4 regions of the Paenibacillus sp. D9 genome follow, and region 2 is predicted to be linked to each of the others. Evidence: riboswitches for the same ligand, from Rfam matches in the RefSeq annotation. Region 2 holds a riboswitch; each other region holds the start of a gene.

Region 1 (7,513 bases), 730 kb from region 2:
CTCGGAGAGGTACCGGCTCGGCATGAGGATCTGGGAGCTCGCCGCGCACATATCGCGCTCCGGCGATCCCGCCGCGATCTGCCTGCCGGAGATGGAGCGGCTTCGCGACACGATCGGCGAGACGGTAAGCCTGTATGTGCAGGACGGACGGGAGCGGATCCGCATCCAGGCCGTCCAGAGCAACCAGGCGATCCGCAGGGTCGCGCCGGTAGGCCTCAGGCTGCCGCTCTATGTGGGAGCTTCGAGCAAAGTGCTGATCGCCTTTGCAGAGCCGTCCTTGGCCGATCGGCTCATGTCCGACGAGGCGATGCCGCCGGGCCTCGATCCGGCTGCGTTCCGCGAGCAGCTGGAGGAAATCCGCCGCATGGGCTACGCTACGAGCCAGGAAGAGCGGGAGCCCGGCGCCGCGGCTGTGTCGGCTCCGGTGTTCGACCGGTCGGGCCGGCTGGCGGCCGCGTTGTCCGTCTCGGGACCTTCGGCCCGATTCACGCCGGAGATCATCGCCGAGCAATCCGCTCGCATCATCCAGTCGGCTCAGCGCATGGGAGCCATGCTGTCCGGCTGATCGGAATGAACAGGATGGCGCTTATCAACGGGGCCGCTGGTGCGGCAGCCGGGCGCTGGAAGGGGCTTTGCCTGTCCGGAGCCTGTCTCGGCGTCATATCATGCGTCCTGCCGCGAGGGCAAGTCGAGCATGACGGCGGAGACGCATTGAAACGAACCGCTCCAATATCGGAGACCTCAAGGTCTCTTTTTTTTGGCTTTCTAGGACATGGAAGAAGTTTACGGGTTAATAATAGTTGACATCTATCTTAGATGTAACTAATATACTATACCATAGTAACATGATAGGAATAAGGGAGTTGAGCTGCTTGGTTCCAAATAATAACCTGATCCATGCCATACAAACGAACTGGATCAGCTTGCTTGTCTCTATTGTCGTCATCGGCCTGCTCGTAGGGCTGGCGCGGCGCCGCGTATCCTTCGGCTACCGCGTGCTGATCGCGCTCGGAATCGGGCTGGTCGTCGGCATTACGCTGAACGCCCTTGAGCTGGATGCGACCAGCATCGGCACGATCGGGTCCATCTACGTCAACCTGATCAAGATGCTCGTCATTCCGCTTGTCGCCGTGCTAGTCATTTCAAGCATCACCTCGATCTCGAATCTTGGGCAGCTGCGCAAGATCGGGACGAAGACCATCCTGCTGTTCCTGGTCACGACCGGAATCGCAGCTCTCATCGGGCTTGTCGTCGCCCTGGTCGCGAACCCGGGAACGGGCATCGCCCAAAGCGTGCCGGAAGGCTACGAATCGCGTTCCATTCCGACTTTCTCGGAGGTCATCCTGAACCTGGTTCCGTCGAACCCGATCGGGGATATGGCGGACGGCAAAGTCGTGCCGGTTCTGATCTTCTCTATCTTTGTCGCCGTGGCGATCGTGCATCTCAGCTCCCGCAAGCCGGAAGCGGTCGAGCCGGTGCGCCAGGTCATCGAATCGCTGAAGCAGGTCATGAATCAGGTGACCAAGTACATCATCCGCTTGACGCCGTACGGCGTGTACGCGCTGATCGGCTCCATGGCCGCCAAGTACGGCGCCGAGACGCTCAAGCCGCTTATCACGCTCATCATCGCGACTTATATCGCGCTGCTGCTGCACTTCATCCTTACCTTCGGAGCGCTGGTGACCTTCGGCGCGAGGCTGAATCCGTTCAAGTTCCTCCGCAAAATCTATCCGACCATCGCGGTCGCCTTCACGACTCGCAGCAGCTACGCGACGCTGCCGGTCAACCTCGAGGTCATCACCAAGAGACTGCGCGTATCGCCTCGCATCGCCAGCTTCGTCGCTCCGCTCGGCGCGACGATGAACATGAACGGCTGCGGCGGCGTATGGCCTGCCGTCGTGGCGGTATTCGTCGCCCAGGTGTACAGCGTGCCGCTGGGCTGGTCGGATTACGTGCTCATCGTGCTGGTCAGCATGATCTCGTCGATCGGCGTCGCCGGGGTGCCGGGTCCGGCATCCATCTCGACGACCGTCGTGCTCACCGCGCTTGGCCTGCCTCTTGAAGGACTGGGTCTGGTGCTTGCGATCGATGCCGTCGTCGACATGGGCCGCACGGCTCTGAACGCCTCCGGCACGACCGTGTCGACGCTGCTGGTCGCCGTATCGGAAGGGGAATTCGATCGAGAATCCTACGAGCGGGATGAGGAAGACGAGCTCGAATTGAGCCACGCTTGATGGTGGAATAGAAAGACTGCCAGCCGTTATTGCGGCTGGCAGTCTTTTTTATACGCAATGGGAACTATTCATGCTGTTCCCGACCCGAGGATGACTGCTGAAGGCCGGCTAAGAACGGTCGGCAGATCATTCTGCAAAGATAAAAGAATCCAAAAGACGATATACATCAGGCTCATCTTTTATCGTATAGGAATGGATTTTATTGGGATCGGGGTTTAATTCGATTACATCCATATTTTTGTTGTCCTTGAAATTCATGCCCACTGCAATATCATTCCTGTCCAATATGGCGATTTCGTAAGTGAATTTAACATCTGGATTTATTTTTCCGTTTTTAGCCGATACGGTTTTAATTTCACTTAATTTGTTCAGCACATTGCTGATGCTTTCTTTGTCGGTGAGGTTGATTTCTATTTTCCCTCTCGTCTCTTTAGACGTTTTACTCACACGGACGGAAACGAGGTTGTTCTTATCCAATTTAGTTATAATTTCATTTAAGCTGCTCTTATCTTTAGCCAAGTAGGCATACAAGAAAAATCCTGCAATCGCAAGAATTATTATTCCCATATTCCACAGATATGATTTTTTCATTGTCTGCTAAATCGCTCCATTTCAAGTCAAACTCGTAAGGAAAGGCGGAACAGGCTGTGCACCAATGCATAAGGGAATAATATCCAGATTAGACTAGTTTAGCATAGTGTTCCACGATGGGATACAAATCGAGAAGGAACTACGAATAACAGGATGGTCGACGGGCGTCCCGGACAGCTGCTTGGCTCTTCCCGGCGGAAGGACCAGCGCTGTCAAAATAATGCCCCAAGTGTCCGCTCCAGGCCCTAAAAAGCCAAGAGGCATCCCCCGGCCGCAAAGCGGACAGGGGATGCCTCTTGAAGGAATGAAGGACAGAGCGCCATCCGGCTACAGAGACAGCCGGATATGGATGTCGGATGTTTCGATCAGGGAGTTGCGTCTCCAGAAAGCGGTGGCCGGGAACAGCGTGCCTTCCTGGGAGGACGGCTCCAGCGTCTTGCGCAGCAGCCGGTCCCTGTGGTCGCTGATCCATTCCGCGTCGTAATAGAGCACGGACATCGCCTCGTCGGAGCGGACCCCGACGAACGGCTGGAACCAACGGCTCCACGCGTCCCAGCTTCTCGGCGCCTTGGCGTAAGGAATGAGCACGGAAGCCTGACGGATGGAGGAGCCGAAGCACAGATGCAGCACGACGCGGTAATCTCCGCGCTCGGGATCGACGAGCGGTCCCGTGCGGGTGATGAACAGGTCGATGCAGCGGATGCGGCGGCCCGGTGCGGACAGCTCTTCTTCGAGCGCCTCGGGCCGGAAGGGCGGCCTTGCGGCTGTCTCGGCAGCCGGGGCCGGCTGGGAATAAGCTTCCGCGACCGCCATGTCCAGCGCGATCGGCGCGTCCAAGCCGGGAAACGGCGGCGGAGCCAAGAAGGCCTCGACCGCAGACGCAGAACAGACGGAAGGCGCAATGAAGCCCTCCTGCGCGGAACAGGCCGCGCGGTTGTCTTTCAGTGACATCCTGACATCTCTCCTTTGTGCGCTTACGGGGTTAGCTGACGGATTCGGGCCAGAGAGTAGCCCTACCAAAAGGAAAGAAACGCGGCTTCGGCAGCCCGGCCTGTTCCTTTCGGATTCACCCCGGCAAGCGTCGACAGACGCCCGCGTATTGGTTCCCCCGCTTCCACGATACGTGGAATTCAGCAAATATGGTGATAGAGTGGTACATCATATCATAAGCCAGCCGGGCTTGTTTTGTAAAATACGATATTGACTGAAAATTCGATATATATCTGCCGCATTCTCGTTATAGCCACGGATAACGGCGTTTAAGCGCTCTATCCGGCTATGGGTCCGCATATTTTAATGGAGAGCAGTCATAAGATCATCTTGATGATGGGCGAATACCGACCAGAAGGGATGGGGAAAGGAATGCCGCGTACCGGTACCCGGGGAGTCAAACGATCGGAGGCTCAGCGCTCGCAGCCGTCTTCCGGCAAGCAGGCTGCGCTCGAAGGCTGGAGAGGAGCCGTGCAGGAATACGTGCACGGGTACAACGAAGCCGAAGTGGAGCGGAGGCATGAGGTGCTCGGCGCCCTGCTGGAAGACAGGGATCACCGCCGGCGCCTGGAGGAACGTCTGCGCCGGCTGCGCCTCAGGGACGAGGAGCGCGGCATTCTGTCGCCGCAGAGCGAGACGAGAGCGACGCTGCTGAGGATCAACGAGTCCGCGACCGAAGTGTCGGTCGTCTTGAAGCTGCATGTGAAGCGTCATGTCGAGCATCGCGGCCGCTCCTACACCGAGGAGCGCCTCGAGCAGGAGCGCCTGTGGCTCGCCGAGGAAGGCGGAGCATGGCGCCTGACCCGGGTGGAGCCGATCGTCGGCGAGCGCAGGCCCAGATACGGCCATGCCGCGGCGGACAGCGCGCTGGCCGAGCATCGCTCCTACGGCGACGGCGGCGGCAGCGGAATCCAGCGTCCGGGCGCGGGGCGCCCTTTCCTTAATTACGGCGTCCTGTCCCGCCTGAATACGCGCGACCGCGCCGTCGAGTACAGGCGCGAGCTGGTCGCCGCCTACGCCGACCGATGGTGGAACGAAGCGAATCCGGCCTACGAGCTGTTCGAGGTCAACTGCACCAATTACGTGTCGCAATGTGTCTTTGCAGGCGAAGCACCGATGAACTATACTGGTAAAAGAGAATCGGGATGGTGGTACAAAGGCCGTACAGGCGGCCAGGAATCCTGGAGCTACAGCTGGGCGGTGTCGAACGCGCTGCAGCTGTATCTGTCGTTTCCGCGCAGCACGGGCATGCGGGCGACGACGGTGGAGAGCGCATCCGAGCTTTCCCTCGGGGACGTCATCACCTACGATTGGAGCGGGGACGGGCGGTTCCAGCATACGACCGTCGTGACGGCATTCGATGCCGACGGCATGCCGCTGGTCAACGCCAACACCGTGCCGAGCCGGCACCGCTATTGGGACTACAAGGATTCCTACGCCTGGACGGACCGGACGCGCTATCGGTTTTATCATCTGCAGGACTATTTCTGATGCGGGAGCCGCATCGGTCCTTGCAGGTTATGGCATTCTAATTCAAGAAGGTTACCGGAGGAGCTAACATGGGAGACAAAATTCGCGTCGGACTCATCTACGGAGGCAAGTCGGGCGAGCATCAGGTATCGCTGCAGACGGCGCTGGCCGTTATGGGCGCCTTCGATTTCGATAAATACGAGGTACAGCCCTTCTATATTACGGGTCAAGGCGAATGGCGCTCCGGAGGAGTGCTGCTGGAAGCTCCGCACAGCGTCGAGCAGCTGAAGCTGTCCCCGGCAGAGGACGGCGGCATGGCGCTGGCGCCCGTATTCGGCGGACTGGCGACGGCTGAGGCCGGAGAGGGCGCCCTCCAGGCGGCGGCCGCTTCGGCCGGAGCTCCGGGAGGGACGATCGACGTCATGTTCCCGCTGCTGCACGGAACGTTCGGCGAGGACGGCACGGTCCAGGGATTGATGGAAATGGCCAATATTCCTTACGTCGGAGCGGGGGTCCTTGCTTCGGCAGTAGGCATGGACAAGATTTTCATGAAAAAGGTGTTCGCCCACGAGGGGCTCGAGCAATGCGTCTACCGCTACTTCAACCGGACCCAGTGGGAGAAGGACCGCGCGTTCTTCGTCATGGAGACGGAGGTCGCTCTCGGCTATCCCTGCTTCGTCAAGCCTGCCAATCTCGGCAGCAGCGTCGGCATCTCCAAAGCCCGCAACCGGGAAGAGCTCATCGCAGCCATCGAGCTCGCGCTGCGCTACGACCGCAAGGTCGTCATCGAGGAGTTCATCGACGGGCGCGAGATCGAAGTCGGCGTGCTCGGCAATGACGACCCGCGCGCATCGGTCGTCGGCGAGATCGTCAGCGGAACGGACTTCTACGATTACAACGCCAAGTACGTGGACGGCACCTCCGTCATGCACATTCCCGCCGATCTTCCGGCAGAGACGGCCGAAGCGGTGCGCGAGATGGCGATCCGGGCTTATCTGGCCATCGACGGCTCCGGCCTCTCCCGCGTCGATTTCTTCCTTCGAAGGAGCGACGGCAAGATTCTGATCAACGAAGTGAACACGATGCCGGGCTTTACGCCTTACAGCATGTACCCGCTGCTCTGGAAGGAATCGGGCGTTTCTTACAAGGAGCTGCTCGACAGCCTCATCGGCTTGGCGATTTCCCGCCATGCGGAGAAGCAGAAGCTGGAGTACGGCGGCTGACCGGTTTTCCATACGTTTCGCACACATTCGCGCTTCCTTCGCCTTGGCGGGAGGGAAGCTCGTTTTTTCATCCGCAGCATCCGGACAAGCAGCCGCGCTTGCCACAGTAATGAACAGGAGGGTGAAGACAATGGGATTCGCAACGGAATTCAATTCGGTATGCAAGTTCAAGTCGGAGCAGGAGCTGTACGAGCTTCTGGAATACGGCAAAGGAAAAATGATGAAATCGGGGTTCCGGGTGTTCCCGGCCGGACAGAAGGTCATCGCCTATACGCCGGGCAACCAGGCCATCGCCATCGTGAAAATCCTCGCTTCCATCGCGGAGATCAACTTCCAGGGCGAGGAAGTGACGCAGGTGGAGATGGAGCTCGTCCGCAAGCTGACGGAAGAAGAGTCGCGCGTGCAGACGGCGCTTGCCCATGAAATGTTTTTCGGCGGCCGGGGATGATTGTCCGCTTCGGCTTTGTCGCCATGAGCCTGCTGGTGGAGAACGCTTCTTCATCGCGCACCATGACCTATAAGAATTTCTCCAAGCTGGAGGATCGCGAGGCGGCGCTGCGCAAGCTGGAGCGGATCGCCGAGGAAAATCTGCACAGCGCCCTGCGCATCATGCGCAACAACCGCTACGCCGGCATCCACGTCTATCGGTTCTCCTCGAAGATCATACCGCTGGCGACGCATGACGCGCTCGCGGATTGGGATCCCTACTCCGCTCTGGCTCCTTCCTTCGCCGAAGTCGGCGCGTACGCGCGCGAGACCGGCATGAGGGTCAGCTTCCATCCCGACCACTTCTGCGTGTTCAGCACGCCTCGCCCCGAGGTGCTGAGAAGCTCGGTCAGGGATATGGAGTATCATGTGCGGATGCTTGAGGAGATGGGACTGGACGAGAAGTATAAATGCAATATCCATGTAGGCGGCGCGTACGGGGACAAGCCCGTCTCCGCCGAGCGGTTCATCGCGCAGTTCGGAGCCCAGGATGCCAGGCTGCGCGGGCGGGTGACGCTG
Region 2 (7,513 bases):
CGATGCCCAGCCGGTTGCCCATGAGCAATCGCCGCCGGGCCGCATCGCCATGCACCAGCAGACCCGCCTCCAGCAGATCGGCATTGGTGATTTCCGCCTTCTCCGGATCTCCTTCCGTCCGAACGGACGCCAAAGCTCTCCTGACCGCTTCCGGCGAGGCATTCTCCACGCCGATATCGCCTTTGTACAAGGCGTCCTCCTGCGGCAAAAAGGCATGCTTGCAGCCGGGCACCCGCTGCGAGACGATTTTGCGTATTCTCTCTCCGGCATGGTCGGGGTCGGTGAAGATGATGACCCCCCGCCGCTGCATGGCGAGCTCGATGCGGCGCAGCACTTCCTCGCCGATCGCCGAGCCGTTCGTTTCGATCGTGTCGGCTTCCACGGCGCGCCGAATCGCTGCCGTGTCGTCCTTGCCCTCCACGACGATAATTTCTTTGATCAAGGCCTTGTCTCCTTTAATTCAATACGCGTGTAAGGGGGTATAAAAAGAAAAAGAGGCTCGAGCCTCTGAATGCCGGCCAGGCCCGAATCCGGACTGCGGCCCAAAAGGACGGCAGTGGTCCTAGCATAAGCCAAAAAAGCCCTCTCTACTCTCCTCATACCCGATAAACGTCCAAAACGGGACCGCCTCGAAAAGGCGGACCCGTATCGCTTGAATCAGCTCAGCTTCGGCTTGGTTGGTCCCAGCACGTATACGGTGTATCCGCGCTTCTTGCCGAACTGCTTCACGTAAGATTCACTCTCGTAGAACACGTCGATCTTCTTGCCGTTGATCGCGCTCCCCGTATCTTCTGCACGACGGAAGCCGATTCCTTCTATATATACCCACCATCCCATCGGGATGACATCCGGGTCGACTGCAATGGTGCGGCCTTCCGATACTTTTGCTCCGGAAGCGGTGATGCCGTAGCCGGCGTCGCCTTTGGATTTGCCCGTAGAGGCAAAACCGGCGGTATAAGCCGTCAGGGTGACGTTGTTCAGCACTTTCTTGGCTTTGAGCGAGAGGCCTGATTTGGTGACGGATTGCGATGCCGAAGACGCTGCGCTGAGAGCGACAGCTTTAGGCTTCGGCTTTTCCTTGGTGCCGACCGCAACGATCTTGTTGACGGCGGGCTGTTCCATCGATTTGGCGAGCAGCGTCATGGATACCATCTTGCCATCCTGGTATACCTTTTCGAAGGTTTTGACCAATTGGCCGTTCTGGCCGGCCTTCACCATTTTCAGCTGCCCCTTTTCCAAGGTAGCATCCTCTTTGCGGATGACGGTGAAAGGAATGTCGTGCTTTGTCGTGGTCGTATGCTTGTCGATTCGCAGCACCCGAATCGTCATGTTCGGTTTCAGCTGCGAGGAGGTGTCAGGGAGAATTTTGTCTTGCTCGCGAATCGGAATATTGGACTCTCCGATCGCGGCCTTCACGGTTTTTTCGGTCGTGTACACCGTCGTAGTCTTTCCGTCAGCCATAATCGTCACCGGCACAGCCTGATCAACAATGATCCGGTCTCCATCCTTGAGCGCCGCGCTCAGCGGAACGGAAATCTGGTCGTGCGGTCCGACAGTTATAGCTTGTTCATCCAGTAGGTGCTGCAGGACATCCTGCTTCGTGCTCAGGATCGTTTCCTGTCCGTTCAACACTACGGAGACGTTCTTCTCAGACGTTCCGTGCAACAACACCAAAAACATGAAAGTCATCGCGATTGAGATAATTAAGCTCAGTAGGATCAAACGCAGGTTTTCATGCTTCCATCGCCATTGGAAAGACTTGCTGGATGATCGTTGTACATGGGTGTCCTTTAAGGGAATTGCGCCCACTTCTTCGGTCCTCCTTACATAGCCCCGCCGCCTCGTGTTACGCATGACTATTTAAGACGCGACTATTAGGTTTTGTACGTGCCGAGCAGCACGCCTATCAACCTCTTGCTTCACCTCCACGGTTAACCCTATGTCGACGGTTTACGCAATATTCAAACAAAAAGAAGCCGTCGACAGAGGATCTGTATCGTGGCTTCCCGGGTTGGTCACGCTGAACACATGGAAAGTGGAGCACGAGGTTGATCTCTCTTATATGCGCTTACGAGGTTAGCTGACGGGTTCGGACAAGAGAGCTGCCCTATTCGCCTACTCGGCCTGCTCAAGGCCTTTTGGCAAAATTCACCCCTGGAAAAGGTCAGTTCGTCCATCCAGTCCGCTCCGGAATATCCTGTCATCCGGGACTGCAAGGAATCGCTGCTTGGTTCCCCCGCTCTCCCTTGTGGGGAGATTAAGCGAATGATTAAAAACTGCATCACTCAAAGCTCTGAGTTGAATCATACAGTTTCGGTCAACCGATTGTAAAGAAGAGATAAAAGACTCTTTCAGCCAAATTAGAGGAAAATCCGGCCGTTTTGGGCGGTTTGACGGAGCAGAAATATAATTTTTCTCAACCAGGCACCTTTTTACAAGCTTTTTCGCCCGATTTTAAGAAAGCTGGAAACATTTTCTTGCATTTGCAGATGTGATGGAAACGATCTCATTCACATTTTTGCCTTTTATTTCCGCCGCTGTCTCGGCAACCAAGGCCACGAATGCGGACTCGTTCCGCTTCCCTCGATGTGGATGAGGAGCCAGATAAGGGGAATCCGTTTCGATGAGCAGACGGTCCAGAGGAACCTGCGCAAGAACCTCTTTCGGCACCCTGGCATTCTTGAATGTCACCGGCCCGCCGAACGAAATATAGAAGTTCATGTCCAGACACTGCTTGGCCGTTTCCCAGCTGCCGGAGAAGCAGTGCATGATGCCTCCGACCTCAGCCGCCTTCTCTTCCCGAAGGATGCGGACGACATCCTCATGGGCATCGCGGTTATGAATGACGATCGGCTTGCCGGTACGCTTCGCGATGCGGATCTGCTCTCGGAATACCTGCTGCTGGACATCCTTGGGAGCGGTATCCCAATAATAGTCCAGTCCGATTTCCCCGATGGCGACGACTTTCGGATGCGCCATCAGCGCCTCCACCCGCTCGAGGTCCCCTTCTCCCACATCGGCGCTGTCCGTCGGATGCCACCCGACAATGGCGTAGATGAACGGATATTTTTCGGCAAGTTCCAGCGTCGTCGGTATCGTCTCGCGGTTGAATCCGACATTGAACATCAGCTCAACCCCCGCGTCGCGGGCGCGCTGGATCGCTTCCTCGCGGTCATTGTCGAATTTGGGGGAGTCCAGATGCGTATGCGTGTCAATCAATCCTGCCATGTTTCGACTCCTTTCGAATGGCGGCCTACAGGCCAAGTCTTTCCCGAATATCCGGTTCCATGCGATAGCTGAGCAGCGAAGCTGCTTCGGCATCGTAGAAAAGCCGGTATTGGCCGCGGTGCATGCCCGTTATCGACCTCACCACATCGGACTGAGCGGATATTTCCGTCAGCTGCATGGAGCTGTCAAGAAGCAGAATCGGAGGCTTGCCCCGGTTTCCTTCCTCCTGCTTGTCCATTCCCGAACGATACACATGATAGGGAAGATCATAAGGAAAATCAATTTCCAGCTCGTAATCGCGGTTCATTCCGGCGGCCGCCAGCCTTTCGCAGAACAGCTGGGCGTCTGATTCATGTTCGCGGTCGAAGGTTATATACTTGTACAATTTGCGATTAAGGAATCGGGTGCATAAGGATGCCAGCCGTTTATCCTCCTCTTCGGTCCAGGCGGCAAAAGCCGTTTGGACGAGCGATTCGTCCAGCTTCAAATAGGATGCCACATCCAGCTCCTGATTGAACAGCCGCTTGATCGGCTCGGGAATCCAGGAGAAGGCGTAGCCCGAACGGCATAATTCCTGGGCCCTCAGAAGAATTTTCCTCAGCACAATCTCCGAGCTGCGTGTAACCGGATGAAAGTACACCTGCCAATACATCTGATAACGGCTCATCAGATAATCCTCGACCGCATGCATGCCGCTGTCCTTTACGACGATCCTGCCCTGATGGGGGCGCAGCACGCGGAGAATCCGGTCCAGATCGAACGTTCCGTAATTGACCCCCGTAAAGTAGGCATCCCGGAGCAGGTAATCCATGCGGTCCGCATCCATTTGGCTCGACACCAAATTAATGACGATCGGCTTCTCGTAGGTTTTTCGGATAACGGAAGCTACTTTGCCCGGAAATCCAGGCTCGACGGAACGCAGGAGCCGGTTCACTTCCGTATCTCCTTCTATAATAGAGCAGCTCCATTCCTCATGATCGAATTCCATGATTTCTTCAATGGAATGGGAGAACGGCCCATGCCCGAGATCATGCAGCAAAGCCGCGCAGAGGCTGAGAAGCTTCTCCTCCCTGGGCCAGTCCGGGTATTCGCTGCGTTCGAACTGCGAGATGATGCGCCGCGTCAGCTCATAGACGCCGAGCGAATGGCTGAATCGGCTGTGCTCCGCGCCATGGAAGGTGAGAAACGTGGTGCCAAGCTGGCGGATTCTTCTCAGCCTCTGAAACTCCGGCGTATCGATCAGGTCCCATATCAGCTGATCCTGAACGTAAATATACTTGTGGACCGGATCCTTGAACACCTTTTCCTCTTCCAGCTTTGTCATCCTCATCCACCTTTCGTTCAAACTTTCGACAAAATAAGCATGCTGTTTGTCGAATAGTGTCGTAATAAGATTTCCAATTTTTCTAGTCTTGTAGTAAGATAACTAGAGATTTAATCCCTTTCCTGTTCTAAAACCTTGAATTTATGTGCTAAAACTAGACTTTTTGATGGTTGACTGATTTGGGAATGGTTGGTATTATTAAAATCATAAAAAGTAGTTTTATGTCGAACGTTGACGAAATAAATCAAGAGAGGCTGGTCGCCCATTATGATGAAATCCACCGGTATTGTTCGGAAAGTTGACGAGCTTGGCCGCGTTGTTATTCCAATCGAGCTGCGCCGTACGCTTGGAATCGGCGAAAAAGATGCCCTGGAAATTTATGTAGACGGAGAACGCATCATGCTCAAGAAATATGAGCCGGCATGCATCTTCTGCGGCAACGCAGAGAACGTCGCTTACTTCAAAGGCAAAATCGTCTGCAATTCCTGCCTTTCCGAAATGCCTACCCCTGTGACAAAATAAGCATAATCAGTTATACTTAACTTTAGCAACTTTAACCAAGGTATTTCTAACCTTTTTATACTCCTACCTTGCCTTCCTGAGCTGGCGACAGCCCGGGAAGGTCCTTTTTTTATTCCGGGCCGATCTCATGCGCTTTCAGCCTCCAGCACATAAAAGTTCGCCTTCTGCGAAATAGTCACGAGGCCGGCCGACAAGCCGGCTTATTTGCGCATGAGCTCGTTGTAGACATCCCGTTTCTGCAGTCCCCGGTCCGCGGCTGTTTTCCGAATGGCTTCCTTTCTCGGCTCCCCCTGCTCTTCGTATTTGGAGGCATGCTCTTCCAGGCTGAGTCCTTCCCACCAGGACGGGCCCTGCTCCGCCGCTTCATCCCCATCCGCTCCCTCGACAACAAGGCAGTATTCCCCGAGAGGCTCGTTCTCCTCCAGCCATTGCTCGCATTCCGAGACCGTGCCCCGAACGGCTTCTTCATGCTTTTTGGTCAACTCGCGAATCATCGCCATTTTTCGATCGCCGAGCACGGCCCGAATTGCAGGCAGCGTTTTCGCCACCCGATGGGGGGATTCATAAAACAGCAGCGTGCTGTCCAGCCGCTTCAGCCCGAGCAGCCAGTTCTCCAGCGATTTCTTGTCCCGGGGAGGAAAGCCGGCAAACAGGAAGCGTTCGGTGGGCAGCCCCGAGATGATGAGCGCGGCGAGCGCGGCATTGGCTCCCGGCACAGGCACGACGGGAATGCCTCGTTCCACGGCATCCTTGACCAGATCGGCTCCCGGATCGGATATGGCGGGCATCCCGGCGTCGCTCACGAGCGCGATGCTGCTCCCTTCCTCCAGAAGCCGTATCAGCTCAGGGCCGCTGGCTGCTTTGTTATGCTCATGATAGCTGACGAGGCGGCCGTCGATCTCGAAGCGGCTGAGCAGCTTGCGGGTCTGCCTCGTATCCTCCGCAGCAATCAGGGAAACTTCCTTCAGGATGCGGATGGCCCGCATCGTGATATCCTCCAGGTTGCCGATCGGCGTTGCGACCAGATAAAGCGTGCCGCAGCTGTGCTCCTCAAAGCTCTTTTGCCTGTTCATCCGCAGAGCCTCCTTTATGTCCATAGTAAATGTCCATGATTTCCTGACTGTATCGCTCCTTGTCCGCATAGACGATCAGCGGGGGCAGCAGCCTCAGCGAAGGCTTCGCATCGCGAACAGCTTCGATCAGCACCATATTCGCTTCGGAGCCGGCATGGGGGTGTACGAATCGAAGCCGCTTCGGCTCCAGCTTCCAGCGGGTCATCGACGCCAAGATCTCCACGAGACGCCCTGGCCGATGAACCATCGACACTTTGCCGCCGGTACGGACCAGCCTCGCGCAATTCTCGACAATTTCCTCCAAAGTGCCGTGCACTTCATGACGCGCGACCGCATAATGCTCATTGCCGTTCCGGTCTCCCGTCAGGGGAGGCATATACGGCGGATTGACGGTCACCGCATCATAGCTTCCCCAGCCGAGCTCTCTTGATTTCTCGCGCAGGTCTCCTTCTACGATTCGAATCCGCGATCCCATTCCGTTGATTTCCACGCTGCGGCGAGCCATATCGGCGAGGCGAGGCTGAATTTCCACGGCATCGATCGAAGCGCGAGTCCTCGTCGTCAGCAGCAGCGGGATGACCCCGTTGCCGGTGCAGAGATCCACGATTCGTCCCGAGGGCGGAACTCCGGCAAAATGCGCGAGAAGCACCGCGTCCATGGAGAAGCTGAACACTTCCCGGCTCTGGATGATGCGAAGCTCATGTGTCAGCAGATCGTCCAGCCTTTCGCTTGGCTGCAATTCCATATCCAAAATGCTTCCTTTCCCCTTTCCGGCCTCTCCCCCTGGGAGCAGCCCAAAACCTGTACGACGACAAAGAGGACCCGTTTTACGGGTCCCTTGGTCTGCATTATTTATTCAGGAACGACAGGCAGAACAGGCAGTCTCCTTCGGTGCGGAGATGACCATAGTACACGTTGCAAATATGGAAGCCTTCATAATAAAGCCTTGCCAGATTGTCGTGTCCTTCTCCAACCGCCTGCGGCAGTTCCTCGGTCAAAGCCCCCGAATCGGAAGCCAGCTGCCGGACAGGAGCCGATGAACCGGAATGCACCGGCTGCATCGCTTTCTCCGTGTGAGGATTGGTTTCCTTCCTCAACACCTTGCGCAGCTGACGATTCTCGATCGAGAGCTGTTTGTTCGCCTCCACCAGCTGCTTGACGATTTGTTTGAGCTCGCCCAATTCTTTGTGAAAGCCGCCCATTCTAGTTTCAAGCTCATCCATATGAAGGAAAAGATCTTTATTCTCCAAGAACTCACACCCCAGAGCTTTCATGCATGACGTTCAGGTTCACATTCATTTTACAACAACATCGTCGATCGGCATTTCTTTCGGTCTTCCGCTGATCTCGAACAGCTGGACGTAAA
Region 3 (7,513 bases), 200 kb from region 2:
GTCGGAAGCCGGCAGCTCCTCCAGCATGAACCGGCGCTTGATCGCATAGTCCAGGTTGTTGACATGCTGGGCGAGAATCTTCCAGCCGCGGCGGATTTCCGGATCAACCGTCATCGGACAGGCTGTCGCTCCCGCGTAGTAGGAGCCCTCGTCGTCGCGGTCGACGGCTACCCACACGATCCAGCACGGACGGCCGTTCGGAACGGCTTCCTTGTCCGTAAGGAATTTGATGCCCTTCTCTATCTTGCTCTTCGCATGAATCGCGCCGTTATCGATATAAGCCTCGCCGCCGTCGATGATGACCGAGGATACGCGGCTGAGATCGATCGTTCCCGCTCCGAAGCCGCGATGCTCCTTGCTGCTCACGACGTTGAGCGACAGCGAGCGCTTGCCCTTGGCCGGCTGCGCCGCTTCTCCCTCCGGGCTGCCCGGGGATGGCGTTCCTTGATTTTCTTCCATTGCTGATCCCTTCTTCCGTGTGAATAATGAAGTCCAAAATGGCTATAAAAGCCCGTCAAACCGCTAGCTGGCGGGACGGGCCGGGAGTTCGTCCGGATAAATTCCATTTTAGCTAATAATCAGGCAAAAGCAAACATATACATGCCTTAGAAGCTTGTCAACGGGAGGGAACCGGTCCATGGCCTCAAGCCGAACTTGCAAAACACTGCTGCTCGCCCTGCTCTTCACGTCATCTCTTCTCGCCCCGTTCCAAGGCAGCGGACATCACGGACTTACTTCTTATACATATGCCGCTGCCGCTGCCGGAAATGAACCCGGCGTGGAGCCGGCGGCCGAGAGCTCTCCCGCCCCGGAGCCGGAAGCGGAGCCGCTGTCCCGAAGAGTGACCAACTACCAGATCCAGGTCAAGCTGAGCGGACGCACGCTGACCGGGACGGAGACGGTCACCTGGAAGAATCCCGGACGGAAAACCGTGTCGGACATGTATGTCCATCTGTATCCGAATGCCTTCTTGTCGGATAAAACCACGTTCATGAAGGAATCCGGCGGAAAGCTCCGGGACGACAAGGCGACGGCCGGCAGCACCGGCTACATGCGCCTCGACTCCTTCAAGACGGAGGATGGAGAGAGCCTCCTGCCTCGGGTCCACTATGTTCAGCCGGACGACGGCAACAAGGACGACTACACGCTGGCCAAGCTCAAGCTGCCGCAGCCGGTCGCTCCGGGCGAGGAGGTCACGCTCCAGATCGGCTTCACCGTCGGGCTTCCCGAGGTGTTCGCCCGCATGGGCTATTCGGGGGATTTCACGATGGCGGGGCAGTGGTTCCCCAAGATCGCGGCCTACAACACGACCAGCACCGGCACGCGCAGCGCGGAAGGCTGGAACGTGCACCAATACCACGGCAACTCGGAATTCTACAGCGACTTCGGCGTGTATTCCGTCAAGATCGAAGTTCCCGCCGGCTACAAAGTCGCTGCCACCGGCGTCCAGACGAAGCTCGAAGCGGCCAAGGGCGGACAGCAATATACGTTCTATGCCGAGGACGTGCATGACTTCGGCTGGTCCGCCTCGCCCGATTTCCTTTACAGCGAGGAGCCTTTCTCCGCTCCCGGCGTTCCCGGAGTCCGCATCAAGCTCTATCTCGACCCGCTGCACAAGGAGCAGAAAGAGCGTTACATGCACGCCGCCAAATCGGCCCTGGCCAAATACGCCCAGTGGTACGGCAGCTACCCGTACAGCACTCTCTCCATCGTCGTTCCTCCCAAAGGGGCCAATGGCGCCGGCGGCATGGAATATCCGACGCTCGTGACCGCATTCGCCGCCGAGACGGACAATCCCGGCTACAGTCTGGAGCGGACGGTCGTGCATGAGATCGGCCATCAGTACTGGTACGGCATGGTCGCCTCCAACGAGTTCGAGGAAGCCTGGCTGGACGAAGGCTTCACCTCCTACTCCGAGGACAAGGTCATGGAAAGCGAATACGGAGTGGAGCCCCGCACGGCGCTGGAAGCGAGCTACGTCACCGATCCGGCCCCGCTCAAGCTGCTTTCCTGGTCGTTCGGCTCGCACAGCCGGTATGCGGACAATGTCTACAGCCGCGCCAAGCTGGTGCTGACCGGCATCGAGAACCGGGTCGGCACAAACATCATGAGCAAGATCATGCGGACCTATTTCAACCAATATAAATTCAAGCATCCGACCACGGCGGACTTCAAGAAGGTCGTCGAGCAGGTCAGCAAGCAGAACTGGGACGACTACTTCAGCCAGTTCGTGTACGGAGGCGAGATGGCCGACTATTCAGTCGCCTCCATCCGCGTCTCCAAGGCAGCGGACTCCGGCGCCTCCAAAATGTACGAGTCCGACGTGCTCGTCAAGCGGGGCGGCGGCGTCTACGGTCCGGTTCCGGTCACCTTCAAGTTCGCCGACGGCTCTACGGCCTCCCGCACCTGGGACGGGGTGGAATCGGATATGCTCTACAAGCTGACCGCTCCCTCCCCGCTGCTCTGGGCCGCGGTCGATCCGGACCGCACCAACGTACTGGACAACCGGCAGATGAACAACTTCCTGAAGGCCGAGGCTCCCCGCAAGCAGGAGGTCCGGATCAGCCTCGGCATCGTGAAGGCGCTGGAATGGATTGCGGGAGCGTTCGCCTGGTAGCGGCCCGAAGAGAGGAGAGTCTCAAACGTGTCTACTTATCTCAAGCAAGGGTGGCGCCTGACGATCAAACATCTGCCTGTGGCCGTCGCCCTGTTCCTGTACCGGTTGTTGTGGGGATTTTTCCTCTACCGTTATGTCGACTCCATTATCGGACCGCTGCTTCGGCGGTATCCCGGAGCGAACGAGCCTTCGCAAGGGGCGGATGCCTTGTTCTGGGCGGAAGCCCAGTTCCGGCTCATGAAGACCGATCTCGCCCAGCCGTTCCTGTGGACGCTGGCCGCCCTGCTCCTCTCCCGCATGATCGTCACGCCGCTCATCAATGCCGGCCTGTTCTATTCCATCCACCATGCGGCGGCGGGACATGAAGGCGGCACCCTATTCCTTCAGGGCATGCGCAAGGCATGGAAGCCGGTCCTGCTTCTCTATTGGGCGGAAACGCTTCTTGCCACCGCTCCTCTCTGGTGGCTGGGCTCCCGGGCATGGGATGTAGTCAGGAACGGCTCCTCTCTGCAGGAAATCGCCGTCAGCATCTTGCCTTGGGCGGCAGCGTGGCTGCTGTGGATCGGGATTCTGCATCTGCTCAGCCTCTCCCTCCAGTTCGGAGCGGTATCCAGGCTCAAAGTCTCGGCTTCCGTGTCGGGCGCCTGCAGACGGCTGCTCCCGATGGCGGGCCTCAGCCTGATCCTGCTCCTCTTCTCCGGCGTCATCGGGGCCGGCTTCAGCGCCGCAGCGATGGGATGGGCCGGATTGGCCGCCCTCGTCATCCAGCAAGCCTATCATCTGGTCCGCACGCTGCTCGACTTGTGGCTGCTGACATCACAGTACGCTTGCTGGGAGGATTCGCGTCACATTAGTTGACAAAGCGATAATTCCATCGTACAATTGTGAAAATTCTCTGACAATTAGGACTTGTTTTCAAAGAGCGCCTGCCGGTTTAATAACTTCTCAGGCATTCGGGAATCCTATCGTTCCGCTCGATTCACAGATATCGAATCCCGGCGTTCGGCAGACTGACGGGCTCCCGCTCCCCATCCGCTGTCTGCCTCCGGATGTGACGGGCATCGACAGATGCAAGCGATGAAAACAACGAATGGGCATGCTGTAAGCGCAGTTTACCGCACACACAATCGCCGGCTCTCTCGGAGCCGCCCCCATACATCGAACAGCAGAATAGAGAAAATAATCAAACCAGAGAGGAAAATCGAACGATGACCGAACAAATTCAAGCTTATTATGAAGAGCTCCACCAATCCACCGCCGAGCTGCTTTACCGTTTTGAGCATTACGACCTGAACCCCAACGCCGGCAAGGCCCTTGAGGCGATCAGCAGCGAACACGCCCGGCTCAGCCCGGATTCCGGCAGCCTGCAGGAGGAAGCCCTGATGAAGCTGGTCGGAATGAGATCCCGGCTGCTTACCCTGATGGAAGACGTCCTTTATACCGTTTGATCCAGCCGCGGAATCAGGCAAGCCCCGCCTTCTCATGGAGAAGGCGGGGCTTTTTTTGGACTTGCAGGCCACGGCGCAGAAATCGGGACGAGTCGCCAATATCATCTGCTGCGGGGAGAATAGCTCCCCTATAAACAGCGATGTAAACGCTGTCCTCATCCCTTTGAAACATGAGAATTATTAGAAAATGTCGTTTTCGGAAGGAGAAGCGGCGAAAAGCAAGAATATGTCTTCCAGTATCATTCAAAATGCCGAATTCCGTTGAACATGGAAACGGGGGAACCACTTTCCGGGTGAATTGATTTTGGGCGTCGCCAGTCATTCTCACGCATGCCGCAGGAATCATAGGGAACCTTCAACCGAACCCCACAGCTAACCTCGTAGGCTCTGGAAGGAGCAACTCAAGCTTGAAGAAGAAAGCAGCAAGCCTCATCCTCGGAATCTCTCTGCTGTTCACTGCAGGCGTAGGCAGCGCAGCGGCTGATTCCAAAATGGACGGTGTCATCAGCGATCTCGTCGGCACGCCGTACAAGACGGCCGGAACGACGACGAGCGGATTCGACTGCTCCGGATTCACGTCCTATGTATTCAAGCAATTCAAGATCTCCCTGCCGCATTCTTCCGCTTCCCAAGCAGGCTTGGGCAAGAAAGTCGCGAAGGCCGATCTCAAGGCGGGCGACCTCGTGTTCTTCAATACGAGCGGCCGCGGCGTCTCGCATGTCGGAATCTATGTCGGGGACGGCAAGTTCGCCCACTCCTCGTCGAGCAAAGGCGTCATGATCAGCAGCCTGAGCGATTCCTACTATACGAAGCGTTACGTGTCCGCACGCCGGATCATGGACGACACCAAGTACGAAAAATACGCCGACGATCCAGCCGATACGGTTGACGGCAGTCCCGATGTGGACTAGCCTGTCCTGAATCCGGATCCCCCCTTGCGCAAACCGCAGCAGCCGGCCCTTCGGGGCGGCTGCCAGCGGTTTGTTTGCTTTTTGGACTTGTCGGCGCCAAGGCGGCTGCAATTTCCAGCCCATTCCTTTCCTTACCCCCGCTGATCCAGCTGGAAACGAATTCCATGCCGATCCGCCGTTTCCTGAAGCTTTTTTTCCTTTCCGCTCGTATAAGCTTGAACAATGCGAACGAGCAAAGGAGACCTTCATGCAGCAAAGCCCTATGACGGGCGGACAAAAGGGCCGCAGCCCCAAGTCCGCAGGCCGGACTCAGACCCGGCGCAGAAACGGCCTCGGCTGCCTGCTGCTGGCCGCAGGACTTGTACTGGCAGCCGCAGCCCTGTTCAAGCTGGAGAAGCCGCGCCTGTTCGACCGGGTCGTCCCTCCGGGACTATACCGGGAGGTGCCTCCCGTAACGCAGCTGCATCCGGTGCTCGACCGGAAAAAGGACGAGCTTATCTCGCTGGCCGCCGCCAAAGGCATCAAAGTCGTCATCACCGACGGCTTCCGCAGCTCGGCGGAGCAGGATGTCCTGTACAGCAAAGGCCGGGAAGGCGGAGGCTCCATCGTTACCCATGCCCGCGGCGGAGAATCCTACCACAACTACGGTCTGGCGATCGACTTCGCTCTCAAGGACCGCACAGGCGATATTATCTGGGATATGGAATACGACGGAAACAAGAACGGCAAAGCCGACTGGCTGGAGGTCGTAGCGATCGCCAAGAGTCTCGGCTTCACATGGGGCGGCGACTGGCCCCAGTTCCCGGACAATCCCCATCTGCAAATGGATTTCGGCTATTCGATCTGGGAGCTGAAAAACGGCAATCGCCCTCCGGAGGATGGAAACGCGGGCGAGGAGAAGAACTAGCAGCCGAATGGATGCATGCATGAAAACGCCTTGCGGCTTCGCAGGCGTTTTCTTCATTTTACCAATTATTCATAAATCGTTAGCACCTGCTTAATCATTCTCTCTTACGCTGTGGAAGTGCATTCATTTCTAGTAGCGGAGGGGTTTGGGGAGATGAAGAAAGGAAAAGCAGGAAAAATGCTTCTCGGAGCGGCGCTTGCGAGCGCCATGGCAGCAGGAGGAATCGGAATGGCCGAGCTGACTCCGGCTCCTGCGGCGGCAGCCGAAGCGGCCGCGACGGCCAAAGCGGCGCCGTCCATTTACGTGGCTCCAATCCATAATGCCAAGTTCCTGGCGGGCAGCAAATTTGATTTCCGCGTGGAATTGAACGACTGGACCGGAAACGCCTCGGCCGTCAGCATCCAGATCAACGGCAAAAGCGCGGAAGCCTTTTTCGGCAAAAGCTTCGAGAAAACCAGCACCGCCTCAAGCTCCTCCTTCATGATCCGCGGCGTTACGCTGGACAAGCCGGGCTCCTACACCGTTAAGGTGACGGCCGGCTCCTTGTCCCGCACGGTCTCCTATGAAGCGGTGACCACCTCCGCAGCCGGCAAGAAGGCGAAAAACATCATCCTCTTCGTCGGGGACGGCATGTCGCAGCCGAGCATCACCATCGCCCGCGCAATGTCCAAGGGCTTGAGCGAGGGCAAGTACAACGGCCTCATGGAGATGGACAAGCTGGAGCAGCGCGCCGTCGTCACGACCTCCGGCATGGATTCCATCGTCACCGACTCGGCCAACAGCGCCAGCGCCTACAATACCGGCCACAAATCCGCCGTGAACGCCCTCGGCGTCTATCCGGACAATACGGAAAGCTCGCTCGACGATCCGCAGGTCGAAACGCTCGCCGAGATGCTGAAGCGCACGCGCGGCATGTCGGTCGGCATCGTCACGACCTCGGAGATCGAGGACGCGACGCCGGCCGCGGTCGTCTCCCATACCCGCCGCCGCTCGGACAAGCCGGAGATCGCCGACATGCTGCTGAAGCTTCAGCCTGAAGTCGTCATGGGCGGCGGATCGGCCTACTTCCTCCCGAAATCGGTTGCCGGCTCCAAGCGCAAGGACGAGAACGATCTCATCAGCGGCTTCGAGAAAGCCGGCTACAAATTCGTGGAGAGCGCCTCGGGGCTGAAAAGCTCCGGAACGCCTTCCAAGCTGCTCGGCCTGTTCCATACCGGCGACATGAACGTCTACTACGACCGCTCGACCAAAAACACGGCGGCGCTCAAGTCGTTCACCGACCAGCCGAATCTGTGGGACATGACCAAGAAAGCGATCGAGGTGCTCAGCAAGAACGAGAACGGCTTCTTCCTCATGGTCGAAGGAGCCAGCATCGACAAGCAGCTGCATACGATGGACTGGGAGCGCTCCGCCTACGATACGATCGAGATGGACAAAGCCATCGGCGAGGCTCGCCGCTACGCGGACGCCTCGGGCGACACCCTCGTCCTGGCGACGGCCGATCATGCCCACTCCGCCAGCATCGCCGGCACCTATTGGGAAGGCGACGGCAAGACGGGACGCGAAGCCGTACGCACCTATGAGCAGTCCAAGTTCCCGACCTACACCGATTCCGACAAGGACGGCTTCC
Region 4 (7,513 bases), 1.5 Mb from region 2:
TTCTGAAGCGCTGATGACTGGAGCTTAACCGGGCGCCAGCGGAATGCTGCTGCTCCGCCGCGAGCCGTACCATTTCATCGCCCAGGCCACGCCGGCAGGCGCGGCGATGTAGACGACGCCAGCAACGATATTGCCGGCTCCGCCGATCAGGAAGAGCGAGATCGACATCAGCACGGAGTCCATGATGGCATGGGCGAATACCGCCGTGAAAAATCCGAACCGGAGGAAGATGTATCCGAACAGAAGGCCGAGAATCGTCAGCTCGATCAGCCTCGTCGTAGACGGGTAGATCGGATAGGTCACATGCCCGAGCGCCCAGATGATCGTAGGGATGAGACAGGCGGCGAACGGGTTTTTCAGCCATTTCATCAGGAGGCCGATGCCGAACAGCCGGTATACGGCCTCCTCCTGGATGGCCGCGCACCACGCCAGCAGCGGCATCAGCAGCGGAGCGGCGAGGTTGTAGGGCGACTGGGTCACGTCACTTGTCGACCAGGCTCCGGTAAATGCCGACAGGCCGACCAGGATAACGGTCTGCAGGCCGAGAAGGATGAAGCCGAGCACATAGGCGAGCTTCATGCTGCTCCATGCGGTCTCTCCGAAGCGGGACTCGCGGGAGGTCAGCCACAGCCGCCTGCCCTGCGCGCGCCATAACCCGTCCCCGGCGACGAGGGAGAAGTAGGCGGATAGGGCGAGCAGGAAGGTGAGGCCCATCGTGATGACGAGCTGGACCTGGACGACGGTCTCGGCGTTGGGCCGCGCTCCATACATGGCACGGAGGCCGTCGAGCATGTTCACGTTGTTGACGGCATAGAAGCCGAGGAACACGAGGCTGATCGCCCAGCCGCGGCGGAAGGAGCTGTACTTCCTCATGAGGACGGAATAAATGACGGCGAGAATGAACAGGATTCCGCTCGGCAGCAGATTGCCCAGCAGCGACAGGCTGGAGGCGATCCGGTCCTGATCCGCCGTGTAGGCGAGGTAATCCTTGGGCACTTCATAACGCGGCGTGAATTCCGCCAGGACGGTCTTGCCGCCAGACTCCGCTGCGGCGGCGGATGGCGGAGCGGCCTCGATGGTGAGGCGGGCCTGGCCGATCTGTCCTCCCTGCACGGCATACACCGTCTTGTAGCCCGCCGATTCTCCAACCCTCTCCAGCTTGCCGTAGCCGAGCTCGGCGGCTTGCTTGGCGGCGAGACGGTCGAGCTGTTCCGCGCTCGGGGCAAGGACGTCCGAGGATTCGCCGGCAGAGGGCTTGAACACCTGCTTCCAGCCGATCACCCGGCCGCTGGACATGCCGACCTCGACGAACATCTGCCCTTCGGGCAGGGAGAGGGACACCTGCCACGTATCGGTCGGAACGATCTTGCCGGGACCCTCATCGAATTTTTTGGCGAGCTTTTCTTTGCTGAGGTAACCGGTGATGTCCCGGTCGGATTGGTGGACCGTATGGGCGGTGAGAGGCTCGGAGCCGGTCAGCTGCCGGGCGAAAGCCATCGCTGCCTGCTGAGCGTCGGCCTTGGGAACAGGCTTGCCGGAAGCTTCCTCTCCCGACAGCCCTCCCGCGAAGGAAGGGATGATTTGCAAAATCAGGAAGATGGCGGCTCCAATGATTCCCGTCCAAAAGTACTTTCGATAGCTTTTCTCCAACTCGGAGCTGTTCATGATTGTCCTCCTGACGATGCCTGACTGCAGGGCGAGCTTTTATAACCTTACCACAGCGGCTTTCAAATTATCCATGCCGAGGCAGGGAGAGATCGAGATTTCGCGCAAAAGAAAGAGCAAGGGCAGGATTGCGCCTTGCTGCGCTTGTCCCAGCACTCTTTTCCGCCCCATATCGCCCAGCAAGCTTGGATTGGGACATTGGTAACCCGTCCTCTATCCTATATAATCAAATCCGACCATATAGAACAGCCGAATTTCCAAAAGAATACGGGGGAACCATATAGCTGCCTGGAGCAGCTTGGGGTGAATTCCGTTCCGGCGCAGGCGGCAGCCTGTCGGGAGCGGATAGGGCAGCCGTCATGCCCGAATCCGACAGCTAACCTCGGAGGCTGCTTGACCGGACTCGCAGGGCGCACAGGCACTTGGGTTTCCAGTGCTTTTTTTGTGCTTTCGAAGCGGCATGCGATGATGCCGGGACTTCGCGAACGGCAGGGATATGGAGGCAAAAGGAGAGTCGCCGGCATGCAATCATGGTCTTCCGTATTCAAGCAAGCTTTCAAATTGTCGCCTCCGCGCATTCTCGTCGCCGGATTCGCCGTCATGATCGCCATCGGCTCGCTGCTGCTGATGCAGCCGTTCGCCACGGCCGGCGGAGAGGGCACGAGATGGATCGACGCGCTGTTCACCGCCACCTCGGCGGCCTGCGTCACAGGCCTCGTCGTCGTGGATACCGGCACTCATTACTCGATTGCAGGCCAAATCATCATTCTGCTGCTGATTCAGGTCGGAGGGCTCGGCTTCATGACGATGGCGACGCTGTTCGCCCTCGTGCTGCGCAAGCGCATCTCGCTCAAGGACCGGCTGCTGCTGCAGGAAGCGATGAACCAGAGCTCCATGGAGGGAATCGTCCGGCTGATCCGCAAGGTTCTGCTGTATTCCCTCGTCATCGAAGCGGCGGGAGCGCTGCTGTACGCGGTCCGCTTCGCAGCGGACATGCCGATCGGCCGCGCCGTTTACTTCGGCATCTTCCACGGCGTATCCATGTTCAACAACGCCGGCTTCGACATCTTCGGCGACTACCGGAGCCTCACCGGCTATGTATCGGATCCGCTCGTCAATATCGTGACAATGGCGCTGATCGTTACCGGTGGCCTCGGCTTCATCGTGCTGTCCGATCTGATGGAGTGGAGGAACAACCGCAGGTTCTCCCTCCATTCCAAAGTGGTTCTGCTGGCCACGGGCAGCCTGATCGTCATCGGAGCTGTCGTCATCTTCATCTTCGAATATTCCAACGCCAAAACGATGGAGCCGCTCGGCTTCGGAGGCAAGGTGCTCTCGGCCTTCTTCCAATCCGTCACGACGCGTACGGCGGGAGCCAACACGCTCGACATCGGCGCGATGCGCCAGGCGAGCCTGTTCTTCATGATCATCCTCATGTTCATCGGGGCATCGCCGGGCTCGACGGGCGGCGGCATCAAGACGACGACGTTCATGACGCTCGTCGCCGCGATGGGCGCGATGATCCGCGGCAGGGAGGACATCGTCCTGTTCCGCTACCGTCTGGCCAAGGAGCGCATCATGAAGGCCCTGACGATCACGATGCTGTCGCTTGCGCTCGTGCTCGTCGTGACGATGGTGCTCTGCACCGTCGAGGACCGCGATTTCCTGCGGATTCTGTTCGAGACGGTATCGGCCTTCGGCACCGTCGGGCTCAGCACGGGAATTACAACCAGCCTCAAGGATGTCAGCAAGCTTCTGCTGAGCCTGACGATGTTCGCCGGCAGGCTTGGGCCGCTGACGATGGCCTACGCGCTGAGACCGAAGCAAGGCAAGGAATTATATAAAAATCCAGAAGGCAAGATTATTATCGGATAGGAAAGGAAATAAAGAGACACAATGGGAAAGGGTTCAAAAGGAGAGCAGTACTGCGTCATCGGACTGGGCCGATTCGGCTCCAGCCTGGCCAAGGAGCTCATGCAGCTCGGCTATGAGGTGCTCGGCATCGACCGCAGCGAGGAGCTGGTGGACGATATGAGCGCCCTGCTCACCCATACGCTATGCGCCGACGCGACGGACGAGGACGCGCTGCGCGCGATCGGCATCCGCAACTTCGACTGCTGCATCGTGGCCATCGGGGGAGACATCCAGTCGAGCATCATGGCGGCGATACTGGTCAAGGATTCCGGAGTCGGGAAGGTCGTCGTGAAGGCGGTATCGGAGCTGCACGGCCGGGTGCTGGACAAGCTTGGCGTCGACAGGGTCATCTATCCGGAGCGGGATATGGGAATCAGGGTCGCCCATCAGCTCGTGTCGCCCAATCTGCTCGACTATATCGAGCTGTCGTCCGAATACGCCGTCGCGGAGCTGGCTGTTCCGGGCTGCCTCAACGGCAAGGCGCTTTCCGAGATCGACAGCCGCCAGCGTTACGGCTGCAGCATCGTGGCGATCAACAAGCCCAAGGGCATCATCATCGCTCCCCAGGCGGATTCCATCCTGGAAGAGAAGGATGTCATGGTCGTCATCGGAACGAATGAAGGAATCGAGCAGTTTGAAAATGCGGTGAGCCGCGGCTGACACCAGCCGTGGAAGTACGGGGCGGGCCTGCCGGCGCAGCGGCGGCAGCTCCAGTCCAGGCATAGCGCATAGAAAGAAAGGCAGGAGGCGCGTCAGTCGACGCGGACTCCTGCCTGTTTGGTTTCAACGGCTTTCTGCTGCATGGCCTTCAAGCTTGCTGCCGGCGACGCCGAGCGGCGGAAGTAGTTCGCGGCCGCCTCGCGGATCCAGTCTCTGACGACAGGCTCCAGCCGGGCCGGGTCGCCATGGATGAGCGAGGTGGTCCGCTTGGTCTGCTCCAGCTCCAGCACAGGGACGACCATAAGGTCGTTGTCCGCCAGCATCTGCTGCCGGATATAGGAGTGCGGCAGCAGCGTCGCGGCTCCGCATGTATGGAGCAGCCGCAGGATGGCTTCGAACGAGTCGATTTCCATTTTGACATCGGGATGCAGCCTGTGGGTGTCGAACAGCTCGTCGGTCAGGTTCCGGTACCAGGTTCCTTTGGAGAAGAGGATCATCGGCAGCCCGCTGAGCGTCCGGATCGCCAGCTTTCCGTTCTCGGTGAGCAGATGGCAGCGGGGAAGCACCAGCTCCAGATGGTCGTCGAACAGCGGGACGCAGTGCAGCTGCGGGTCGTCGATGACGGATGCCACGAGGCCGAGATCGATTTTTTTGTCCCGGACGAACGATACGATCTCATGGGTCTTGCCGGTGACGGCCTTGATGTCGATCTCGGGATGGCTGGCGGTCAGCGCCTGGATGAGGTCCGGCAGCGTCGTCTGCAGCGTCGTCAGGCTGGCCCCGATCGTCAGGCTGGAGCGGTGAGTATGCTTGAACTCGCTCAAGGTGCTCATATATTTGCGGTGCAGCTGGCGGGCCTGGAGCGCGTAGTCGTAGGTCAGCTCGCCGATGCGCGTCAGCTCCAGCCTCCGTCCGACGCGGCGGAACAGCTGCGCTCCGAGTTCCTGCTCGAGCTTGGCGATCTTCCGCGACAGCGCCGGCTGGGAAAGGTTGAGCAGCGCCGAGGCTTTGTTCATGCTGGACTGCTCGACCACGGCGGCGAATACGTTGAGATCTTCGTTGAGCATTTCCTGCAGCCTCCGTTCCTTAGGAAGAGAATGGTCGAGCGAGACAGCCAATCTTATCCTGCCCATGCCGGCAGCTTCGCCGGGGGAGCTCGGGCTTATGGCGTCGTCTCTTATGCATATAGGTTATAACATTGTATAAGGAATAAACAATATCTTTATAAGGAAAAAAAGAGTACGATGGAGACTGTGGCTAAACTGTGACCGGAAAAAGCAGGGGAAAGCCGTCGGGATTTGTTGACGCTCCCATGCACGGGCTGTAAAATGGATAAGGTTTGCACAAAATTCGACGTATGATGACTGAAATCAAACGGCTGGAAAGGAGAACGCTTTATTTATGAATGGTAACTCGTACTTAACGCGCAAGATTCACTCGCTGCTCGGGGTGATTCCGCTCGGCCTGTTCCTCGTTGAGCATGCCATCACCAACTACTCGGCGTTCGAAGACGGGCCTGAGGGCTTCAACGACAGCGTCAGCTTCCTGAACGGACTGCCCCTTGTTCTCTTCCTGGAGATCTTCGGCATATTCCTGCCGCTTCTCTTCCATGGAGTATACGGCTTGTATGTCGCCTACCAATCGAACTGGAACAACTCCCGCTTCAAGTACGGACGCAACTGGGCGTTCACGGCGCAGCGCATCACCGGCGTGATCACGTTCATCTTCGTCATCTGGCATGTCTTCGAGACCCGCTTCCAGGTCGCCCTCGGCAACCTGACGCATGAGGAGCTCGGCGCCCGGATGCACGAGATCTTCACGAATCCGGTCTACATCGTGCTGTATGCGATCGGTGTCCTTTCCGCTGTCTTCCACTTCGCGAACGGCATGTGGTCGTTCCTCGTCAGCTGGGGCATTACGGTCGGCCCTCGCGCGCAGCGCGTCTCCGCCTATATCTGGATGGGCGTGTTCGTGATTGTATCGGCCCTGTTCCTGCTTTCCATCGTGGCCTTCACGGGCAGCGACTTCGCCGAATCGGCATCCGCCGTACGTACCTGGATCGGTTAATACGATAGACAAGGAGGACCTCAAAGTCATGGCTAAAAACAACATTATCGTCGTCGGCGGCGGACTCGCCGGCCTGATGGCTACAATCAAGGCGGCCGAGGCGGGCGTGCACGTCAACCTGTTCTCGCTCGTGCCGGTCAAGCGCTCCCACTCCGTGTGCGCGCAGGGCGGCATCAACGGCGCCGTCAATACAAAGGGCGAAGGGGACTCCCCATGGGAGCACTTCGACGATACCGTCTACGGAGGCGACTTCCTCGCCAACCAGCCGCCTGTCAAGGCGATGTGCGAAGCGGCCCCCGGCATCATCCACCTGATGGACCGGATGGGCGTCATGTTCAGCCGCACGCCGGAAGGCCTGCTGGACTTCCGCCGCTTCGGCGGCACGCAGTACCACCGCACGGCGTTCGCCGGCGCGACGACGGGCCAGCAGCTGCTGTACGCGCTGGACGAGCAAGTACGCCGCTGGGAGGCCGCCGGCCTCGTCAGCAAGCATGAGCATTTCGAGTTCATGGGAGCGGTCGTGGACGAGGACGGCGTCTGCCGCGGCATCACCGGCCAGGACCTGCGCACGATGGAGGTCCATTCCTTCCGCGCCGACGCGGTCATTCTGGCGACAGGCGGCCCCGGCATCATTTTCGGCAAGACGACCAACTCGGTCATCAATACGGGCACGGCAGCCAGCGCGGTGTACCAGCAAGGCGTCCACTACGCCAACGGCGAGATGATCCAGATCCACCCGACGGCCATTCCGGGCGACGACAAAAACCGTCTCATGTCCGAATCGGCGCGCGGCGAAGGCGGACGCATCTGGACGTACAAGGACGGCAAGCCTTGGTACTTCCTCGAGGAGAAATACCCGGCTTACGGCAACCTCGTGCCGCGCGACATCGCGACCCGTGAGATCTTCTCCGTATGCGTCGACCAGAAGCTCGGCATCAACGGCGAGAATATGGTCTACCTCGATCTTTCCCATAAGGATCCCAAGGAGCTCGACGTCAAGCTCGGCGGCATCATCGAGATCTACGAGAAGTTCGTCGGCGACGATCCGCGCAAGCTGCCGATGAAGATCTTCCCGGCGGTCCACTATTCGATGGGCGGCATGTGGGTCGACTACAACCAGATGACCAACATCCCGGGCCTGTTCGCCTGCGGCGAATGCGAGTACCAGTACCATGGAGCGAACCGTCTCGGCGCGAACTCCCTGCTG

What was found. A riboswitch is a leader RNA that binds a small molecule or an ion and turns the genes downstream of it on or off. The one in region 2 is predicted to bind cyclic di-AMP.
Region 1: linked by a shared signal. The riboswitch ahead of VE23_RS13710 (hypothetical protein) and the one ahead of VE23_RS16850 (G5 domain-containing protein) in region 2 are both predicted to bind cyclic di-AMP.
Region 3: linked by a shared signal. The riboswitch ahead of VE23_RS17735 (C40 family peptidase) and the one ahead of VE23_RS16850 (G5 domain-containing protein) in region 2 are both predicted to bind cyclic di-AMP.
Region 4: linked by a shared signal. The riboswitch ahead of VE23_RS10445 (TrkH family potassium uptake protein) and the one ahead of VE23_RS16850 (G5 domain-containing protein) in region 2 are both predicted to bind cyclic di-AMP.

The regions. Positions count from the first base shown of each region.
Region 1 is NZ_JZEJ01000001.1:3,011,750-3,019,262, reverse strand. Features, by position in the region: gene VE23_RS13725 (IclR family transcriptional regulator) at 1-565, shown strand, start outside; gene VE23_RS13720 (dicarboxylate/amino acid:cation symporter) at 873-2,234, shown strand; gene VE23_RS13715 (hypothetical protein) at 2,361-2,825, opposite strand; gene VE23_RS13710 (hypothetical protein) at 3,153-3,776, opposite strand; cyclic di-AMP (ydaO/yuaA leader) riboswitch at 3,782-3,971, opposite strand; gene VE23_RS13705 (amidase domain-containing protein) at 4,188-5,306, shown strand; gene VE23_RS13700 (D-alanine--D-alanine ligase) at 5,375-6,508, shown strand; gene VE23_RS13695 (hypothetical protein) at 6,639-6,956, shown strand; gene uvsE (UV DNA damage repair endonuclease UvsE) at 6,953-7,513, shown strand, end outside.
Region 2 is NZ_JZEJ01000001.1:3,743,622-3,751,134, reverse strand. Features, by position in the region: gene rnmV (ribonuclease M5) at 1-442, opposite strand, end outside; gene VE23_RS16850 (G5 domain-containing protein) at 658-1,632, opposite strand; cyclic di-AMP (ydaO/yuaA leader) riboswitch at 2,051-2,274, opposite strand; gene VE23_RS16845 (TatD family hydrolase) at 2,455-3,228, opposite strand; gene VE23_RS16840 (HD domain-containing protein) at 3,254-4,552, opposite strand; gene VE23_RS16835 (AbrB/MazE/SpoVT family DNA-binding domain-containing protein) at 4,820-5,074, shown strand; gene rsmI (16S rRNA (cytidine(1402)-2'-O)-methyltransferase) at 5,275-6,147, opposite strand; gene VE23_RS16825 (tRNA1(Val) (adenine(37)-N6)-methyltransferase) at 6,125-6,892, opposite strand; gene VE23_RS16820 (initiation-control protein YabA) at 6,996-7,397, opposite strand; gene VE23_RS16815 (PSP1 domain-containing protein) at 7,443-7,513, opposite strand, start outside.
Region 3 is NZ_JZEJ01000001.1:3,945,647-3,953,159, reverse strand. Features, by position in the region: gene VE23_RS17760 (YwhD family protein) at 1-459, opposite strand, end outside; gene VE23_RS17755 (M1 family metallopeptidase) at 638-2,617, shown strand; gene VE23_RS17750 (hypothetical protein) at 2,645-3,475, shown strand; gene VE23_RS17745 (hypothetical protein) at 3,826-4,065, shown strand; cyclic di-AMP (ydaO/yuaA leader) riboswitch at 4,305-4,467, shown strand; gene VE23_RS17735 (C40 family peptidase) at 4,473-4,976, shown strand; gene VE23_RS17730 (M15 family metallopeptidase) at 5,224-5,883, shown strand; gene VE23_RS17725 (alkaline phosphatase) at 6,037-7,513, shown strand, end outside.
Region 4 is NZ_JZEJ01000001.1:2,278,880-2,286,392, reverse strand. Features, by position in the region: gene VE23_RS10450 (CPBP family intramembrane glutamic endopeptidase) at 25-1,665, opposite strand; cyclic di-AMP (ydaO/yuaA leader) riboswitch at 1,903-2,070, shown strand; gene VE23_RS10445 (TrkH family potassium uptake protein) at 2,188-3,540, shown strand; gene VE23_RS10440 (potassium channel family protein) at 3,562-4,239, shown strand; gene VE23_RS10435 (LysR family transcriptional regulator) at 4,332-5,306, opposite strand; gene VE23_RS10430 (succinate dehydrogenase cytochrome b558 subunit) at 5,641-6,306, shown strand; gene sdhA (succinate dehydrogenase flavoprotein subunit) at 6,335-7,513, shown strand, end outside.